One region of the Mesorhizobium sp. LNHC221B00 genome, then DNA from elsewhere that is predicted to be linked to it. Evidence: predicted binding sites of a transcription regulator. Region 1 holds the regulator's gene; each other region holds the start of a gene.

What was found. The regulator PhoB, encoded in region 1, activates phosphate uptake and scavenging genes when phosphate is short. The targets are predictions, from matches to a motif close to TGTCATNNANCTGTCAT.
Region 2: phnC (phosphonate ABC transporter ATP-binding protein) is a predicted target of PhoB. The motif match lies at 4,658-4,674, and genes of this name have one in related genera.
Region 3: ppk2 (polyphosphate kinase 2) is a predicted target of PhoB. The motif match lies at 2,168-2,184, and genes of this name have one in related genera.

Annotation. Positions count from the first base shown of each region.
Region 1 is NZ_AYWR01000004.1:177,534-183,692, forward strand. It holds gene xylF (D-xylose ABC transporter substrate-binding protein) at 62-1,102, opposite strand; gene X741_RS159070 (ROK family protein) at 1,372-2,616, shown strand; gene phoB (phosphate regulon transcriptional regulator PhoB) at 2,772-3,461, opposite strand; gene phoU (phosphate signaling complex protein PhoU) at 3,478-4,185, opposite strand; gene pstB (phosphate ABC transporter ATP-binding protein PstB) at 4,211-5,014, opposite strand; gene pstA (phosphate ABC transporter permease PstA) at 5,011-5,862, opposite strand; gene pstC (phosphate ABC transporter permease subunit PstC) at 5,867-6,159, opposite strand, start outside.
Region 2 is NZ_AYWR01000036.1:918-7,076, reverse strand. It holds gene X741_RS138395 (sugar phosphate isomerase/epimerase) at 1-27, shown strand, start outside; gene phnE (phosphonate ABC transporter, permease protein PhnE) at 262-1,629, opposite strand; gene phnE (phosphonate ABC transporter, permease protein PhnE) at 1,695-2,654, opposite strand; gene phnD (phosphonate ABC transporter substrate-binding protein) at 2,710-3,618, opposite strand; gene phnC (phosphonate ABC transporter ATP-binding protein) at 3,721-4,578, opposite strand; gene X741_RS138420 (DUF1868 domain-containing protein) at 4,713-5,423, opposite strand; gene X741_RS138425 (DapH/DapD/GlmU-related protein) at 5,507-6,124, opposite strand; gene phnL (phosphonate C-P lyase system protein PhnL) at 6,121-6,159, opposite strand, start outside.
Region 3 is NZ_AYWR01000031.1:30,827-36,985, forward strand. It holds gene X741_RS139970 (glycosyl transferase family 90) at 1-906, shown strand, start outside; gene X741_RS139965 (aldo/keto reductase) at 920-1,963, opposite strand; gene ppk2 (polyphosphate kinase 2) at 2,292-3,212, shown strand; gene X741_RS139955 (dihydrofolate reductase family protein) at 3,264-3,911, opposite strand; gene hemB (porphobilinogen synthase) at 4,125-5,156, opposite strand; gene X741_RS139945 (DUF2066 domain-containing protein) at 5,309-6,130, opposite strand.

The DNA of each region.
Region 1 (6,159 bases):
CTTCTTGAAAAAACGCCGCGGCCTGACAGCCGCGGCGTTTCATTGTCTGACGTCTTCGGGATCAGTTGCAGGCCGCGACGCTGCCGGCGGCGACGCCCGCGCAGACCTCGTCCTTCTTGATCCAGCCGGCGTCGATGACCACGTTGAGATTGTCCTTGGTGATCGCAACCGGTGTCAGGAACAGCGACTTGACGGTGTTGCCGCCAGGCGTCGTGAAGTCCTTCGCACCGGCGATGTCGGCCATCTTCTTGCCGTCGGCCAGCTGCGAGGCGATCTCGGCCGCGTTCTTGCCGAGTTCGCGCGCGTCCTTCCACACCGACACGGTCTGGGTGCCGAGCGCGATGCGGTTGAGTGCTGCATGGTCGCCGTCTTGGCCGGACACCGGCACGGTGCCGGCAAGGCCTTGCGCCGTCAGCGCCGCGACGACGCCGCCTGCAGTGCCGTCATTGGCCGCGACCACCGCGTCGACCTTGTTGTCGTTGGCGGTCAGGAACTGTTCCATGTTCTTCTGGGCGTTGGCGGGCAGCCAGCCGTCCGTATAGGCCTCGCCGACATTCTTGATCTTGCCGCTGTCGATGGCTTCCTTGAGCACTTCCATCGAGCCCGAGAACAGGAAGTCGGCATTCGGATCGGCACCCGAGCCCTTGATGAAGACGTAGTTGCCTTCCGGCTTGGCCTTGAACACCGCGCTGGCCTGCAAGCGGCCGACTTCCTTGTTGTCGAAGGTCAGGTAGAAGACGTCCTTGTTCTCGATCAGGCGGTCATAACCGACGACCGGAATGCCTTCGTCCAATGCCTTCTGCACCGCCGGGCCTATGGCCGAGGCGTCCTGCGCCAGGATGATCAGCGAATTGGCGCCTTGCGAGATCAGGCTTTCGACATCGGTGAGCTGCTTGCCGGGATTGGACTGCGCGTCGGCGGAGATGTACTTGTCGCCGGCGGCCTCGATCGCTTTTTTCATCGCGGCCTCGTCGGTCTTCCAGCGCTCTTCCTGGAAGTTGGACCAGGAAACGCCGATGACCTTGTCCTTCGCCTGCGCGACCGACGCAAGCGTCAGCGACATGGCGACACCCGCCAGGATGGCGGCTGTGAATTTCTTCATGATATTCCTCCCTGCGCCGCGTATAGCGCGACCAAACTGACCCTAAGGCCGGCACAAAGACCCTATTTTTTCGAGCCTCGAAAAAACACTGGTCCATCGCCGGAACACTGTCAACAATGATTCTGATGGATTTTGAGGTGCCGCGGACTTTTTTCGAGCTCCGGAATAAATAATGACGGCGTGCGGCGCTTCTGCCAGTATTTGGCGGCTTCGCTGGCGGCCTTCGGGAGGCACGAAAGGCCGCGGCGACCGGGAGGATGTGGGTGAACATGTCGGTCGGAATCCGCCACGACGATCTGCGCCGGCGCAACCGCGCCATGGTGATCTCGGCCGTGCGCCGTGCCGGTCAGCCTTCGCGCACCGAGATCGCCGCCACCACCGGCCTCAGCCACTCGACCATCTCGGCGATCTCCTCCGACCTGATCGGCGAAGGCGTCCTGACCGAGGGCAAGCCGAGCGAGGCCGGGTCGCTGAAACGCGGCAGGCCGCAGGTCGGCCTTACCCTCAACCCGGAGGCGGCGGCGGTGATGACCGTGGTGCTGTCGCTGAATTTCCTGTCGGTCGCCGTCATCGACTATGCCGGCCAGGTGATATCGGAGGAACAGCGCCGGCTGGACACGCTGACCATGTCGCGCGAGGCGCTGATCGGCGAATGCGTCGCCATCGTGCGGCGCCGCATCGACGATCCCGACATCGATGTCCGCAGCGTCGCCCGCATCGCACTAGCCATCCAGGGCATCACCGATACCGAGGCGCGCGCCATGCTGTGGTCGCCGATCACGCCGCAGACCGACATCGCGTTCGCCGACATATTCGAGGCCGAGTTCGGCATCCCCGCCACCATGGAAAACGACTGCAACATGATGGCGGTGGCGCTGCGCTGGCGCGATCCCGAGCGCTACCGCGACGACTTCATCGCCATTCTGCTGTCTCACGGCATCGGCATGGGCCTTGTGCTGAAGGGCCAACTGTTCACCGGCACCCACTCGTCGGGTGGCGAATTCGGCCACATGATCCACCGGCCGGGCGGCGCACTCTGCCGCTGCGGACGGCGCGGCTGCGTCGAGGCCTATGCCGGCAACTACGCCATCTGGCGCAACGCGAGACAGCTTGGCGAGGACACCGAACCGGTCGACGTCAGCGACGCCGACATGCGGGCGCTGGCGGCCTCGGCGCGCGACAAGGACGGGCCGGAGCGCCAGGCCTATCGCAAGGCCGGCGAGGCGCTCGGCTATGGCCTCGGCAGCCTGTTCGCGCTGATCGATCCCGCCCCCGTCGCCATGGTCGGCGTCAGCGCCGCCGCCTTCGACCTGATCGAGCCGGCATTGCGCGAGGCGATTGCCCAGACCGCCGGTGGCCAGCACTCGAAATCGATCTCCTTCGACACCGAGCCTAACGAACTGCCGCTGATCCGCGAAGGCTGCGCCATGCGCGCACTGACCTTCGTCGACCAGGAAATTTTCGCGCCGGGCGTGCAGGCGAGAGCAGGCGCGGCTGGGAAGAATGTTGCCTGAGCAAGGCGCCGGGATGTGTTGAGATTCAGGTCAGGCCGAGGCGAGAATGGTGGATTCCGAGAACCGGAACGGAGCGGACATTTGGGTCCGTGAGTACCGGAAGCGCAGGAAGCCGCCATTCGCAGGCCGGCATCACCTGAATATCAGCATATCCCCTAATCTTCCCGGATCGCGTAGCCCGCCCCACGAATCGTGCGGATCACATCCGGCATGCGGCCATTGTTGACCGCCTTGCGCAGCCGCCCGACATGCACGTCGACGGTGCGCTCGTCTATGTAGATCGTCTCGCCCCAGACATTGTCGAGCAGCTGGCTGCGCGAGAACACCCGGCCGGGATGGCGCATCATGAATTCGAGCAGGCGGAACTCGGTCGGCCCGAGCCGGATCTCGCTCTTCTTGCGGTAGACACGGTGCGATTCGCGGTCGAGCACGATATCGCCGACCTTGAGCACGCTGGACAGCACTTCAGGTTTGGCGCGGCGCAGCAGCGCCTTGACGCGTGCCATGAACTCCGGCGTCGAGAACGGCTTGACCAGATAGTCGTCGGCGCCGGTCGACAGGCCGCGCACGCGGTCGCTCTCCTCGCCCCGCGCGGTCAGCATGATGATCGGCAGCCGCTCGGTCTCGGGCCGCATCCGCAGGCGCCGGCAGAGTTCGATGCCGGACACCGCCGGCACCATCCAGTCGAGCACCAGAAGGTCGGGCACGTTCTCCTGCAGGCGGATCTCCGCCTCGTCGCCGCGCGTCACCACCTCGACTTGGTAGCCCTCGGATTCCAGATTGTAGCGGAGCAGCACCCCTAGCGGCTCCTCATCCTCCACCACCATGATGCGTGGCGCGATCATCGGCTGGTCACCCCTGCTATGCCGCCGGCGCCGACATCGCGGTTTCGTCCTGCTTCGGGCGATTGGCGGGCAGCTGCGTGCCGGTCAGCACATAATACGCATTCTCGGCGATGTTGGTCACGTGGTCGCCGATGCGTTCGAGGTTCTTGGCACAGAACAGAAGATGCGTGCAGGCGGTGATGTTGCGCGGATCTTCCATCATGTAGGTCAGCAGTTCGCGAAACACCGAAGTGTATTTGACGTCGATACGCTCGTCGTCGGCGCGCAGCTTGGCCAGTGCGGCGGCATCGCGCGCCGCATATTCCTCGATGACACCCTGAACCTGGATCAGCACCAGCTGCGCCATCGCGTCGATGGAGTGCGACAGGTCGCGCGGCGTGGCGGAGAGCCCGACCGTGCCGACGCGCTTGGCGATGTTCTTGGCAAGGTCGCCGATGCGTTCGAGATCGCCGGCCATGCGGATCGAGCCCACGACATGGCGCAGATCGTCGGCCATCGGCTGGCGCTTTGCGATCAGCGTGATGGCGCGGTCGTCCAGCTCGCGCTGGCGCGCATCCATGATCGCGTCATCGGAGACGACGCGTTGGGCGAGCGCATTGTCGGAGTTCAGCAGCGCCTTGGTGGCACCGCCGACCATCGAGCCGGCGAGGTCGCCCATGTCGCTGATCAGCCTGCTGATCTGTCCGAGATCTTCGTCGAAGGCTGCAACCGTGTGTTCGGCCATGATCCTGGTCCTCGTATGCGTGCGATCAGCCGAAGCGGCCGGTGATGTAGTCCTGCGTGCGCTTCTCGCGGGGCGACGTGAATATCTTCTCCGTCTTGTCGAACTCGACCAGTTCGCCCAGGTACATGAAGGCCGTCTGCTTCGACACGCGCGCCGCCTGCTGCATGTTGTGGGTGACGATGACGATCGTGTAGTCGGCCTGCAATTCGTCGATCAGCTCCTCGATCTTGGCGGTCGACAGCGGATCGAGCGCCGAGGCCGGCTCGTCGAGCAGGATGACTTCCGGCTTCACCGCCACGGTACGGGCAATGCAGAGCCGCTGCTGCTGGCCGCCCGAAAGGCTGAGGCCGCTGGCATTGAGCTTGTCCTTGACCTCGGTCCAGAGTGCTGCGCGCTTCAGCGCCTGTTCGACGCGGCCGTCCATCTCGGCCTTGCTGATCTTCTCATAGAGCCTGACACCGAAGGCGATGTTCTCATAGATCGACATCGGGAACGGCGTCGGCTTCTGGAACACCATGCCGATCTTGGTGCGCAACAGGTTGAGATCCTGCGAGCGGTCGAGAACGTTCTTGCCGTCGAGCAGCACCTGGCCCTCGGCTGTCTGCCTGGGATAGAGCTCGTAGATGCGGTTGAAGACGCGCAGCAGCGTCGACTTTCCGCAGCCCGACGGTCCGATGAAGGCGGTGACGCTGCGTTCGGGCAGCGACAGCGTGATGTCCTTCAGCGCCTTCGACTGGCCGTAGTAGAAATTGAGGTTCTTGACCTCGATCTTTGCCTTGGCGGCTGCCTCGGCGGCGATCGTCATGTCTGGAGACAACATCTGGCTCATTTGTCCTCTCTGCGTCCGGTCAGGCTGCGCGCAAAGATGCTGAGCGCGAGAACCGTCAATGTAATTATGAGTGCGCCGGTCCAGGCCAGCTGCTGCCATTCCTCGTAGGGGCTGAGAGCGAACTGGAAGATGGTGACAGGCAGGCTGGCCATCGGCGCGTTGAGATTGCTCGACCAGAACTGGTTGTTGAGCGCGGTGAACAGCAGCGGCGCCGTTTCGCCGGAGATGCGGGCGATGGCCAGCAATATGCCGGTGACGATGCCCGAAAGCGCGGCGCGGTAGGCGACAGAACGGATGACCACCCAGCGCGGCGCGCCGATCGCGGTGCCGGCTTCGCGCAAGGCGTTGGGCACCAGATTGAGCATGTCCTCGGTGGTGCGCACGACGACGGGGATGACCAGGATGGCCAGCGCGACGGCGCCAGCGATCGCCGAGAAGTGCCCCATCGGCCGAACCATCAATTCGTAGACGAACAGGCCGATGATGATCGACGGCGCCGACAGAAGGATGTCGTTGATGAAGCGCACAATGGTGGTGAGCTTCGAAAAGCGGCCGTATTCGGCCATGTAGGTGCCGGCCAGCACACCGATCGGCGTGCCGACAATGATGCCGATGACGGTCATCACGATGCTGCCGTAGATGGCGTTGAGCAGGCCGCCGGCGTCGCCGGGCGGCGGGGTCATTTGCGTGAAGACCGAAAGATTGACGCCCGACAGGCCCTTGTAGAGCAGGGCGCCGAGAATGAGCGCCAGCCAGGCAAGGCCGATGCCCGCCGCGGCGACGCACAGCGTCATCATCACGCCATTCTTGCGCTTGCGGCTCTGGTGAAGCGACGTGGCTGTCGACATCGGTTCAGGCTCCGGTGCGGGCGTCGATGCGCATCAGCATGTAGCGTGCGATGGCAAGGATCAGGAAAGTGATGACGAACAGGATCAGGCCGAGCGCCACCAGCGAAGACGTGTAGAGATCGCCGACCGCCTCGGTGAATTCGTTGGCGATGGTCGCGGAGATCGTCGTTGCGGGCGCAAACAGCGACGTACTGATGCGGTGGGCGTTGCCGATGACGAAGGTCACCGCCATGGTTTCGCCGAGCGCGCGGCCAAGGCCGAGCATGACGCCGCCCATGATGCCGATCCGAGTGTAGG
Region 2 (6,159 bases), on a different contig from region 1:
AAGGATGGGTGGAGAGGGGCGGCTTAGGTAACAATGCCGCCGTCCAACGAACGCCGCGTTCCTTCACACCCCCCTCTGTCCTGCCGGACATCTCCCCCGCAAGGGGGGAGATCGGATGTTGTGCTGGCTTTCGCCAGTCTCCAGTGTTGCAATGGAGGCGCCACCTGTGAAACTGCCAATCTCCCTCCTTGCGGGGGAGATGGCCGGCAGGCCAGAGGGGGGTGCTGTCCCGCCGACATCTCGCCGCATTCTGGAAGATGCCTACCCCTGTTCAGCCTGGATCCTGTTGTAATCGTGGATCGTCCGGCTGAGCCTGCGGCGCAGGAAGTTGGAGATGTTGTCGAAGATGAAGACCACCACCAGCGTCAGCAGCACCATGTAGAAGACGTTGGCCCAATTGGAGTTGGTGCGCATCGCTTCCCATAATTTCAGGCCGATGCCGCCGGCGCCGACGGCGCCGATGATGCTGGCGCCGCGGGTGTTGGATTCCCACTGGTAGAGCGTCTGGCTGATGAACACGGGCACCACTTCCGGTATCACGCCGTAGCGCTGCACCAGAAGGCCGTTGGCGCCGGTCGAGACGACGCCCTCGCGCGGCTTGTCGTCGATGTTCTCCAACGCCTCGGAATAGGTTTTGCCGAGCGTGCCGATCTCGGTGAAGAAGATCGCGGCGCTGCCGGCCAGGGGCCCTGGCCCGAAGGCGCGGGTGAAGAACAATGCCCAGATCAGCATGTCGACCGAGCGCATGAAGTCGAAGAAACGCTTGAGCACCTGGCTCAGCAATCCGCTCGGCGTGATGTTGCGGGCGGCGAAGAATGCCAGCGGAAAGGCGACGATGCCCCCGAGCAGCGTGCCGAGAAACGCCATGACGATGGTCTGCAGCAGCTTCGTCCAGACGTCGCCGTGCTGCCATTGGGCGTTGTTCCAGATGTTGTCGCCGGCAAGCGCGAGGTTCGAGGTGCCGGGTTTCAGCTGCGGCCCGGACACGATCAGCGAGACCACGTCTCCCGCCGATTTGCCGAAGAAGGGCGAGCGGGTGTCGAAGACGAAATTCGCCCAGCCGAGGAAGCGCTTGCGCACTTTGACGCGGTCGACGGTGACGCGCACCTCGCCGGCGAAGCCCATCTTGGCGACCACTTCGTCGTCATGCGCGGTGATCCAGTCCGGCTCCGGGCCTGAGATAATCGGCTTGCCGCTGGTCAGCGCGACAGGCACGGTCTGGCCGTTGGCCATGATCGTCGCCTGCGCCTTGTCGAAAGTGACGGATTTAGCCGGCCCGTCGATCTGCACGGTGAACGTGCCGTCCGGGTTCCTGATCACCCAGTCGGGGTTCGGGTTCTCGCCAAGCGCGGAGAAGCGCGGATACTTTGGCGTGATCTCGGCTTGGTCGAGGCGAAACTCCGGCTGCAGATCGTAGCTGACCCACTGCGACAGGAACAGCGGCAGGCGCTCCCAGTGCGATTCCCGCAGCACCTGCGGCAGGCTGAAGAACCACATCGCATAGGCGAGGTAGAGCACCGTGCCCAGAAGCAGGAACAGCGGGCCGAAGCGCTTGTAGGCCGGGCGCCGGAACACCTGCGGAAAGCGGTCCTCGATCGCGCTGATTTCGTCTGACGTCATGGTCGCCATGATTCATCTTTTTGTTTGACCATGATCTCTTCCGAAAACCGGCCTCCACTTTTCGGGACCATGGTCTAAGCCCCCATCACGAAGGCCTGCTCGCCGACGAGCTTGCGGCGCAGCCAGGCGGAGAACTGGTCGACGATGAAGATGGTGGTGAAAAGGAGCAGCACCAGCGCCAGCGTCTTGGCGCCGAAGCCGCGCGAGATGGAGAGCTTGAGCTCCTCGCCAATGCCGCCGCCGCCGACCGCGCCCATGATGGTGGAGATACGAACGTTGATCTCGATCCGCAGCAGCGTGTAGGACATGAAGTTGGGCAGAACCTGCGGCAGGACGGCAAAGCGAACCCGCTCGAACCAGTTGGCGCCAACCGCCCGCAGGCCTTCCTCGGCCCGCATGTCGATGTTCTCATTGATCTCGTAGAACAGCTTGCCCAACGCGCCGATCGAATGCAGGCCGATGGCGATGATGGCGGCCACCGGGCCGATCGAGACGATGGCCGCGAACAGGCCGGCGATGACGATCTCGGGGAAGGCGCGCAGCAGCTCCATGAAGCGCTTGACGACAAGCCGCAGCACAGGGTGCGGTGTCAGGTTGCGCGCGGCGATGAAGGAGAACGGCACGGCGAAGACGAAACCGATGAAGGTGGAGACCAGCGCCACGTTCACCGTGGTCAGCATCAGCTCGAAATATTCGGGGATGTAGAAACCGCCCCAGACATAGACGCGGCCAAGCGGGAAGTTGAATTCCTGGGTGCCGGTATCATGCGGCGAGGCGATGTCGAACAAAGCCCGCCAGACGTCGTTCCAGTCCTTGGGGACGAGCCAGCTCAGGAAATCCAGGATGTGCGGCAGCCGGTCGAAGAAATGGCCGGCATTGGCTTCGTCGGCGAACCACATGCTGGCGAGCATGGCGACAAGCAGCAGCGCGACGCCGAGGGCGGTATAGAACCGGCGCAACGACGTCTGCCGTCGCCAGGCATCGGCCATCTGGTGGGTAGCGCCAGAAGAGGGGGCTGTCACGGAAAGGGTCATGATCGGAGATGCAAAAAGGGCGGCGTTTTCAGCGCCGCCCTTTCCGATTTCGCCGTTAGCCGCCGATGGCTGCCTTACGGGCTTCGACGATGACGTTGTAGAAGTCCGCCTTCACCGGAACGTAGCCGGTAAAATCGCCGCCTTCCACGCCTTCGAAGCAAGCCTTGTCCTTCTTGGGCAGGTCGGTGAAGAAGGCGGTCAGCTTGGCGGTCATGTCGTCGCCAAGCGCGGTGCGCACGACCAGCGGGCCGTTCGGAATCAGGCCCGAGCGCCAGACTTCGACGAAGTCGTTGGGGTCGACGGCGCCCTTGGCGACTTCCTTGTGGAAGGTGCCCGAAGTGTAGCCGTTCTTGAAGTCGCCGATGCCCGAGGAATCGTCCACGGCGACGTCGACCTTGCCGTCACGCACGGCCAGGACGTTGTTCTCGTGGCCGCCGTTGAACTGGGTCGAAGCGAAGAAGGTCTCGTTCGAAGCGCCGGTGTCCTTCGGGATCTGGGTCAGCGGGATCAGGTAGCCCGAGGTCGAATCCGGATCGGCGTAGCCGAGCTTCTTGCCCTTGGCCGATTTGATGTCGGTGATACCGGAGGACTTGAGTGCCAGGCCGATCGAATAATAGCCGGTGGCGCCGTCGGTCTGCTGGGTGGTGAGGATCGGGGTAACGGCCTTCGGGTCCTTCAGCGCGACGCTGGCGTAGCCGGAAGCGCCGAGTTCGGCGAAATCGAGCGTACCGCCGAGCAGGCCCTGGATGACGCCGTCATAGTCGGCGGCCGGGAACAGCGAGACCTTTTCGAAGCCGAATTCAGCCTTCAAATGGTCGGCCAGGCACTGGTAGTTGCGCAGCCGGTCGGTTTCGTTCTCGCCACCGAGAATGCCGACTCGGAATTCCTTCATGTCGGCGGCGTGGGCCATGCTGGTGGCCATGGCGAGCACCGAAACGGCGCTGAGAACCATCTTCCTGAACATTGATATCTCTCCTGTAGGTTCCGGCCCCGCGCCGGCAGCGTTATCGATTTTGACAGGTGCCCTTGACGCGGGCGGACGATCCGAGCCGCTCTTTTCTTGAACTCAGTAACCTGGAAACGCAGGTTCGAGCGGTCCGGCGGATGCGGCGATCTTTCGCTTGAAGGCAACGCTGGTGGAGGTGATGGCCTCCGAAATCTCGCCACCATTGCTGTCGGCGCCGTAGACGAGGCGGACGGCCTCGCGGTCGAGCTCTTCCGGCGCGCCATCGAAGACGACCTTGCCGGCCGCCATGCCGATGATGCGGTTGCAATAGGTGCGGGCGGTATCCAGCGTGTGGAGGTTGGTGACGACCGTGATGCCCTCGCGCAGATTGATGTCCTGCAGCGAATCCATCACCACCTTGGCATTGAGCGGGTCGAGCGAGGCGATCGGCTCGTCGGCGAGGATCACCCTGGGCTGCTGCATCATGGCGCGGGCGATGGCGACGCGCTGCTGCTGTCCGCCCGATAGCGTTCCGGCGGGCTGCAGTGCGGTGCGGGCGATGTCGAGCCGCTCAAGGGCGGCGACGGCCTCGGCGCATTCGGCGCGGGAGAACATGCCGAAAAGGTTCGATATCGTCGAACGGTGGTTCAGCTTGCCGAGCAGCACATTGGTCAGCACGTCGAGGCGCGGCACCAGGTTGAACTGCTGGAAGATCATGGCGCAGTCGCGCTGCCAGCGCCGCAGCGGCGAGCCGCGCAACTGGGAGACTTCGGCGCCGTCAAAAAAAATCGACCCCTGGCTGGGATCGATGAGACGGTTGATCATGCGAAGAAGGGTCGATTTGCCGGCGCCGGAACGGCCGATGACGCCGACCATCTGACCCTGCGGGATCGAGATGTTGATATCGCTGACAGCGGTGTTCTTGCCAAATCGTCGGGTGACGCCGCGGATTTCGAGCGTGGCTGAGGTTGCTGGCATGGGCAGGTTCCCGTCAGGACCATGTTGATCGTCAGGCTTCTCGCCTAACGCAGCCACATGAACCTGCCATGTCGCCTGGATGTCAGTTTTGTTACGCTCCACAGGCGCTGCGTCATGCGCCCGTTTCCGCGCGATCAGCCGAGGACCAGCAATTCCTCGAAATGCTCCATGTCGCGGAAGCTGCAGAAGGCGGGCGGCTTGATCTCGATCACCGGCGCCTGGCGCGCGAGAAGCGCCAGGCAATCGTCGAACAGCGTCTGCCACGCGGCCGCCCTGTCGTCGGCAAGACGCTGGATCTGATAGGCGAGGGTGATGTGGAAGACGTAAGCGTCGTGATCGGGGTGCCGGTACCCGAACGGCACCGCCAGCGCATCGCGCCATTGACGCATGATGCGCACATCCTCGTCCGTCGCACCGGCAACGGTGAGGCCGGTGGGCACGATTTCGACCACCTTGATGTTGAACGGGCCGAAGCCCCGGAAATCCTTCAAGCGTTCCAGGTAAAGGCGGGTCATGGCGTCGATGCTGGTATCGAGCGGCACATCCTGCGGCCAGTAGGGCAAGCGGCGGCGGTATTCGATGATGCCTTGGAACAGCGTCATGTGCAGGCTGGAGACGGGCGTGAAGGCCAGCCGATCAGCATCGGGCATCGCCCTCATCTTCTCGCGCACCGCAAGCACCACGGCCTGCGACGGCGAGCCGCCGACCAGATGGCTGACGACGGTGTTGCCGGGCTCGATCAGGAAGTTGCCCGACGTGTCGTAGCGCGTGCCAAGATGCGCCGGTGGCGTCGGGTTGGAGCCGGCAAAGAATCCAGCGAGCGAGGGGCTGATTGTGTCGGGCATTGCGATCTCCTTGGGGAGATGGCCTCGTGTCCGAGTCGTGTGTCAAGGATATGAACGAGTTCCCATGACGACGATGTGAGGAGCTATCCCTCGTATTTCTCCAGGAAGGCTTCGGCGGACAGTTCCCGGAAATCGTCGAGTGAGGCACGCAGCCGAGCGTGATCCCAATCCCACCAGGCGAGTGCCTGATAGCGTTCGGCCGTTCTGCGGTCGAAGCGCTCGCGGATCGGTTTTGCCGGCACGCCGGCGACGATCGTGTAGGGGGCGACATCTTTCGATACGACCGCTCCAGCGCCAACCGCCGCGCCATCACCGACCGTTATGCCGGGCAGGACGGTCGAGCCATGGCCGAGCCAGGTGTCGTGGCCGATGGTGACGCGCTTGGCGCGACGCTCCGCGAAGAATTCGCTCTCGTGCTCGGCGTCGTCCCAATAATCGGAGGCGCGGTAGGTGAAGTGGTGCAGCGTCGGCCGCCAGGTCGGGTGGTTGGTGGCGTTGAGGCGCACGCTTGCGGCGATGTTGGCAAACTTGCCGATCGTCGCGCACCAGACGGCGCAGTCTTGCATCATGTAGGAATAGTCGCCGAGTTCGCTTTCCGAGACCCGGCTGCGGTCGGCGATCTCGGTCCAGCGGCCGAGCGTGGAATTGTGCACCTCCGCTGTCGGGTGAACCAGCGGCGTCTCCGACAATTTCCTGGTCATGCGGCGAGTTTTCCCGGAGCGAAAGCGGTGACGTC
Region 3 (6,159 bases), on a different contig from region 1:
GCACCACAGGCAATCTTCCGACGACGGCTGGCAGGTCGCCTCGATCAGGCCAGGCTCTCCGATGAGGCCGTCCGCCAACGATTGAACGACTACAACAAACTGCACGACACGTTCTCGCCCAGCCCCGATGCCGTCCGTATCGACAGCCTGCCGTCGGCACGCAGCATGTATTACTACGACCTGAAGGAATTTGCCCGTTACTTCGATGCCGGACTGCGCCTCGACCTGGAGTTTGGCGACGTCATCGAGGTGCCCAAGGTGCCGTCATTCGTCAAGGATCGCCCGATCCGGGCCGACAACGACAATGCGGTGCTCATGAAGTTCAACAAGTTCCGCCACTTCTACATGCCTGTCGACACGGTTGCCTTCGCCGACAAATTGCCGGCCGTGGTCTGGCGTGGCGATCTCAACAATCCGCTCAGGACAAGGTTTCTGGATGCCGTGCGCGACTTGCCGTTCTGCGATGCGGGCTCGCACAAGCCGAACGCGCCGGCAAAGTACAGCAAGCCCTTTCTCAGCATCGCCCAGCACCTGCGCTATCGCTACATCGTCTCGCTGGAGGGCAATGACGTGGCGACCAATCTGAAGTGGATCATGAATTCGAACTCGCTCTGCCTGATGCCGCCGCCGACCTACGAGACGTGGTTCAGGGAGAGCCAGCTCGAGGCCAATGTCCACTATGTGCCGCTCGATCCGGATTTCGCCGATCTGGCCGAAAAAGTAAGCTATTTCGAACGGCACCCGGCCGCGGCGGAGCGCATCGTCCTCGCGGCCAATGCGCATTGCCGCAAGTTCTCCAACCAGCGAGACGAGCAGGCGATCTCCCTGCTCGTGCTCTACAAATATTTCGTGCTCAGCGGCCAGCTCGAACCCTATCCCGAACTCTGGCGGTTCATCGGGGGTTAGATCCTGATGTCCGTCAGATGGCGCTGCGGTCGAGAACCGTGTCGGCGGGGCCGAAGCGATCCTTTGCCGTCAGTTGCTGGTGCCAGTAGGGGTAGAGCAAAGGCGGCCGGCTGACCGCGTCGAGGCGCTGGCGTTCGTCGGCACTGAGTTCCAGGGCTGCGGCTGCGAGATTATCCTTGAGCTGGGCATCGTTGCGGGCACCGATCACCAGGGAGGAGACGGCGGGGCGGCCGAGCAGCCAGGCAAGGGCCACCTGCGCCGCGGAAACACCCCGGGCCTTGCCGATTTCGACCAGCACGTCGACGATCCGCCAAAGCCGGTCTTCGTCCCGGATCGGCGGCTCGGACCAGCCGGCGAGCTGTCGGGCGGTGGGGCTGTCGCGGCGGTATTTGCCGGACAGCAAGCCGCCGGCGAGCGGGCTCCACACCAGCACGCCGAGCCCCTGGTCGACCGAGATCGGCAGCAATTCATACTCTGCCTCGCGCGCCTCCAGCGAGTAGTGGATTTGCTGGGTGACAAAACGCGGCTGGTGATGGCTGTCGCTGACGGCAAGACCCTTCATCACCTGCCAGCCGGAGTAGTTGGAGCAGCCGACATAGCGGATCTTGCCCTGGCCGACCAACGTGTCGAGCGCGGCGATGGTTTCCTCGAGAGGCGTCAGACCGTCCCATTCGTGCAGGAAATAGATATCGATGACATCGGTCTTGAGCCGCTTCAAGCTCCTCTCGCATTCGCGGATCAGGTGATAGCGCGACAGGCCTTCGTCGTTGGGTCCCTTGCCGATCCGCATCCTCGCCTTGGAGGCGATCAGCACGTCGTTCTTGCGCTTGCCGCCGAGTGCTTCGCCAATGATCTCTTCCGAGATGCCGTTGGAATAGACATTGGCGGTGTCGAGAAGATTGATGCCGGCATCGATGCACATGTCGATCATCCGTTTGGCTTCGGCGAGATCGCTGTTGCCGACAGCGGCGAACGGGCCGGCGCCGCCGAAGGTCATGGTGCCCATGGTCAGTGTCGAAACCTTCAGGCCGGAACGGCCGAGAGTGCGGTATTCCATGTCAGTCCTCGCGATTGTGTTGAATTGGGGCCGTATTGAATTGGGCCGTGTTGAACTGGGGCTGAGTTGAATTGGGGCGGCGCGAAAGGGCAGCCCGGAATGCGACCGGGGATTTGTAGGACAATTCGGCCGGTTTGTCGCCATGCAAGGACGACGATCGATCATATCTCGAGGGATTTGCAGCGCCGGCGATCGTGCTCGGGCTGCAATAAAACCGTCACTGCCGGCCTATATTGAATTCGGCTAAGGTGTTCCGTTCCAGGCCGCGGGCCAGCCGGGTTGGGGCGCCGGGACATAAACCGACAGGCTTGCACGCGGAGCAACTGATATGACCGAGCTGAGACAGAATTCCCCTGCAAAAGACTGGCTCGAAGCCGAGCTCGCCGACACGCTCGACGAAGACTATGAGCTCGAAATGTCGGAACCGGCGCTGTCGATGGAGATCGCCAAGATCTACAAGAACTCACATCCGCCATCGATCGACCGCATGCAATATTTCCGCGACCTGATCACCTTGCAGTCGGAGCTGATCAAGCTGCAGTCGTGGGTCGCCTATCACAGGAAGAAGCTGGTGGTGATTTTCGAGGGCCGCGACTCCGCCGGCAAGGGCGGCGTCATCAAGCGCATCACCCAGCGGCTCAATCCGCGCATCTGCCGCGTCGTGGCACTGCCGGCACCGACCGAGCGCGAGAAATCGCAATGGTATTTCCAGCGCTACGTCCCGCATCTGCCGGCCGGTGGCGAGATCGTGCTGTTCGACCGCTCCTGGTACAACCGTTCCGGCGTCGAACGGGTGATGGGTTTTGCCGGACCGGAGCAGGTCGAGGAGTTCTTCCACGACGTGCCGGAGTTCGAGCGCATGCTGGTGCGCTCGGGCATCACGGTGGTCAAATACTGGTTCTCGATCACCGACGAAGAGCAGCAGATGCGCTTCCTGATGCGCATCCACGATCCGATGAAGCAGTGGAAGCTGTCACCGATGGACCTGCAGTCGCGCGTGCGCTGGGAACAGTACACCAAGGCCAAGGAAGAAACCTTCGCCCGCACCAACATTCCCGAGGCGCCCTGGTTCATCGTCGAAGGCAACGACAAGAAGCGCGCGCGGCTGAACTGCATCGATCATCTGCTGAAGCAACTGCCGTATGAAGAGGTGCCGCACGAGGAGATCACGCTGCCGGAGCGCGTCTTCAATCCGGAATACGAGCGCCAGGTTCTGCCGCGCGAACTCTACGTGCCGGAGAAGTATTGAGGCGGATGAGGCTGCGGTCTCCCCCACGTGGGGGGAGATTACGCTCCCCACCTACGCTCGATCGATGATCACATGCGTGGCAAGCGCTGTCGCCACCTGCTCCGTGCATCGATAGCCAAGCTTCACCATATCCAGGCCCGCGAAGAGGTTCTCGCCTGTTCCCAGCAGCACCGGTGAGATCGCTAGGTGCATGGTGTCGATAAGTTTTTCCTGGAGATATTGCCGGACGGTCGAGACACCGCCGCCGACCCGCACGTCCTTGCCGCCGGCCGCCGACCTTGCCTGATCGAGCGCCGAATGGATGCCGTCGGTGACGAAGTGGAAAGTGGTGCCGCCCTCCATCGTGATCGGCGCTCGCTTGAAGTGTGTCAGCACGAAGATCGGCACATGGTAGGGCGGGTTGTCGCCCCACCAGCCCTTCCAGGTGTCGTCGGGCCACTCACCGCGGATCGGCCCGAACATGTTTCGCCCGAGGATCCACGCGCCGACATTCTCGAAGCTGCGTGCCGCAAACGCCTCGTCGGCGTCAGTGGTGCCGCCGTCTTGCCCGAGCACCATCTTGCGGAAGGTGCGGGTGTCGACAAACCACTTGTGCAGGGATTCCCCACCAATGCCGAGCGGATTTTGCAGATCCTGGTCGGGACCGGCGCCATAGCCGTCGAGCGATAGGGTGAAAGCGTTGACACGCAGCTTGGACATGAAAACCTCCTCGATAACCAGTTGTATTTTGCAAGTGGTTGCCTTGTAGCAAACCGATTGCGAATTGCAAGTGGTATTTTCTGCGGCGAAGAAACACGTACCCGGACCTCTCCGACATGTAGCGGGAAGGCCTTGCCTGTAAGTTCCCTATGGAAGTCGCGGATGCCGTTCATGGACGACCACGTCGCTGACTGGCCGGGGGAGGGCGAGAACCTACCCCTTCAGCATCGTCGCCACTTCAGGTGCGAAATAGGTCAGGATGCCGTCGCAGCCGGCGCGCTTGAAGGCAAGCAAGCTCTCCAGCATCGCTTTCTCGCCGTCGATCCAGCCATTGGCGCCCGCCGCCTTGATCATCGAATATTCGCCCGACACCTGGTAGGCGAAGGTCGGCATCTGGAATTCGTCCTTCAGCCTGCGGATGATGTCGAGATAGGGCAGGCCGGGCTTGACCATCAGCATGTCGGCACCCTCGGCGATGTCCTGCTCGGCCTCGCGTACGGCTTCGTCCGAGTTGGCATGATCGATATAGTAGGTCTTCTTGTCGCCCTTGAGCAGCCCGGCGGTGCCGACCGCCTCGCGATAGGGGCCGTAGAAGGCCGAGGCGAATTTGGTCGCGTAGGACATGATCGCCACGTCCTGAAAGCCGTTGGCGTCGAGCGCGTCGCGGATGGCGCCGATACGGCCGTCCATCATGTCGGACGGAGCGATGATGTCGGCGCCGGCCGCCGCCTGGATGACGGCCGCCGCCGCGACCTGTTCGACCGTCTCGTCGTTGATGATGATGCCGTCGCGCAGGATGCCGTCATGGCCGTGGCTGGTGAACGGGTCGAGCGCGGCGTCGGTGATGATGCCGATCTCGGGCACCGCGTCCTTTATGGCGCGGGTCGCGCGGTTGATGACATTGTCGGGGTCTAGGATGTGCGAGCCGGTCTGGTCGCGTAAGGCCAGATCGACATTGGGGAAGGTGGCGAGCGCCGGAATGCCGAGCTTGGCGGCGCGTTCCGCCTCCCTGACAGCCAGATCGACCGACAGGCGGAAGACGCCCGGCATGGCCGCAATCGGCTCGCGCACATTTTTCCCCTCGACGACGAAGATCGGCCAGATCAAATCATCGACTGTGAGCCGGTTCTCCTGCACGAGCCGGCGCGACCAATCGGCCTTGCGCATGCGGCGCAGGCGGCGGCTGCCGGTGACGTCGTCGACGCTGCGCGCGCCGGCTGGCTTTGTCGGGGAGAATCTGTTCATTGCCAAAACTCCAGATCAGCGGCTTTTACCACGAGCCCTCGGTGCTGACCAATGCGACACGTTTGTGCCAGCGGTCGAAGCTGCCAATTTCCCCCCTTGTGGAGAGATGCCCAGCAGGCCAGAGGGGCGCGCTATCCCTCCTGCCTATCCAGTCAAGGCTGCCCATTACCCGAAAGAATCTGCACCGCGCCTCTGATGGCCACACGAAACGCCTCGTCGAAGCTGACGCCACGCGCCTGCCAGCGATAGGTCTTGCCGCGGTCGGCTAGCCGCCAATCGGCGATCCAGCCGAGCTCCTTGTCGCTCCATACGATGCTGCCGGCGAGCGCTTGCGCGCCACCTACGTGTTTGGCTTGCCGATCCAGCCTCGCCATGTCGGCGGCGCGCAGCGCTTTTTCGCCCAGGCCGGCAAGCTGCGCAGCCTTCGGAAATGCGACATGGATCAGCATTGGACCGGTAGCATTGACGAAGGATTCGCGCATCGTTTCGCCACGCTGCTCCTCGGCGCTTAGGACGAAATGTCGGGCACCCTGTTCGGCAACGAGAAAGACCGCGAGCGTCGGCCGGTCGCCCAGCCAGGGCCTGCTGCCCAGCGACGCCAGCACCTTGTCGATCACCTCAGGCTTGTAGAAGCAGGTCAGATCATGCGGCCGGTCATGCGTGCCTTGCTCGTCATGGATCGGAATGCCCTCCAACCGGTCATGGTAGCGGAAAGCATCGACGAAACTGCCGGCTTTGTCGCGCAGATCCGCTATCTCTGGTTTGTCGAGCAACCGCTGATCGCCCGAAACCCTGACCAGGACCCTGTCCAGGCAATCCCTGAAGCCTGTCTGGCGGTTCTCCTCGCCTTGGCCGGTGACGATGGTCTGCGACTGGTAGATCTCGTCCAGCGTGGTTGCCAGCACAGGATGGGCGGCCAGGCATCGACCGATCAGCCCGATTGCCACCAGCGCAAGGCGTAAAAATCGAGCCATGAACAACGTCCGCCGTCCAGCATTTGCCG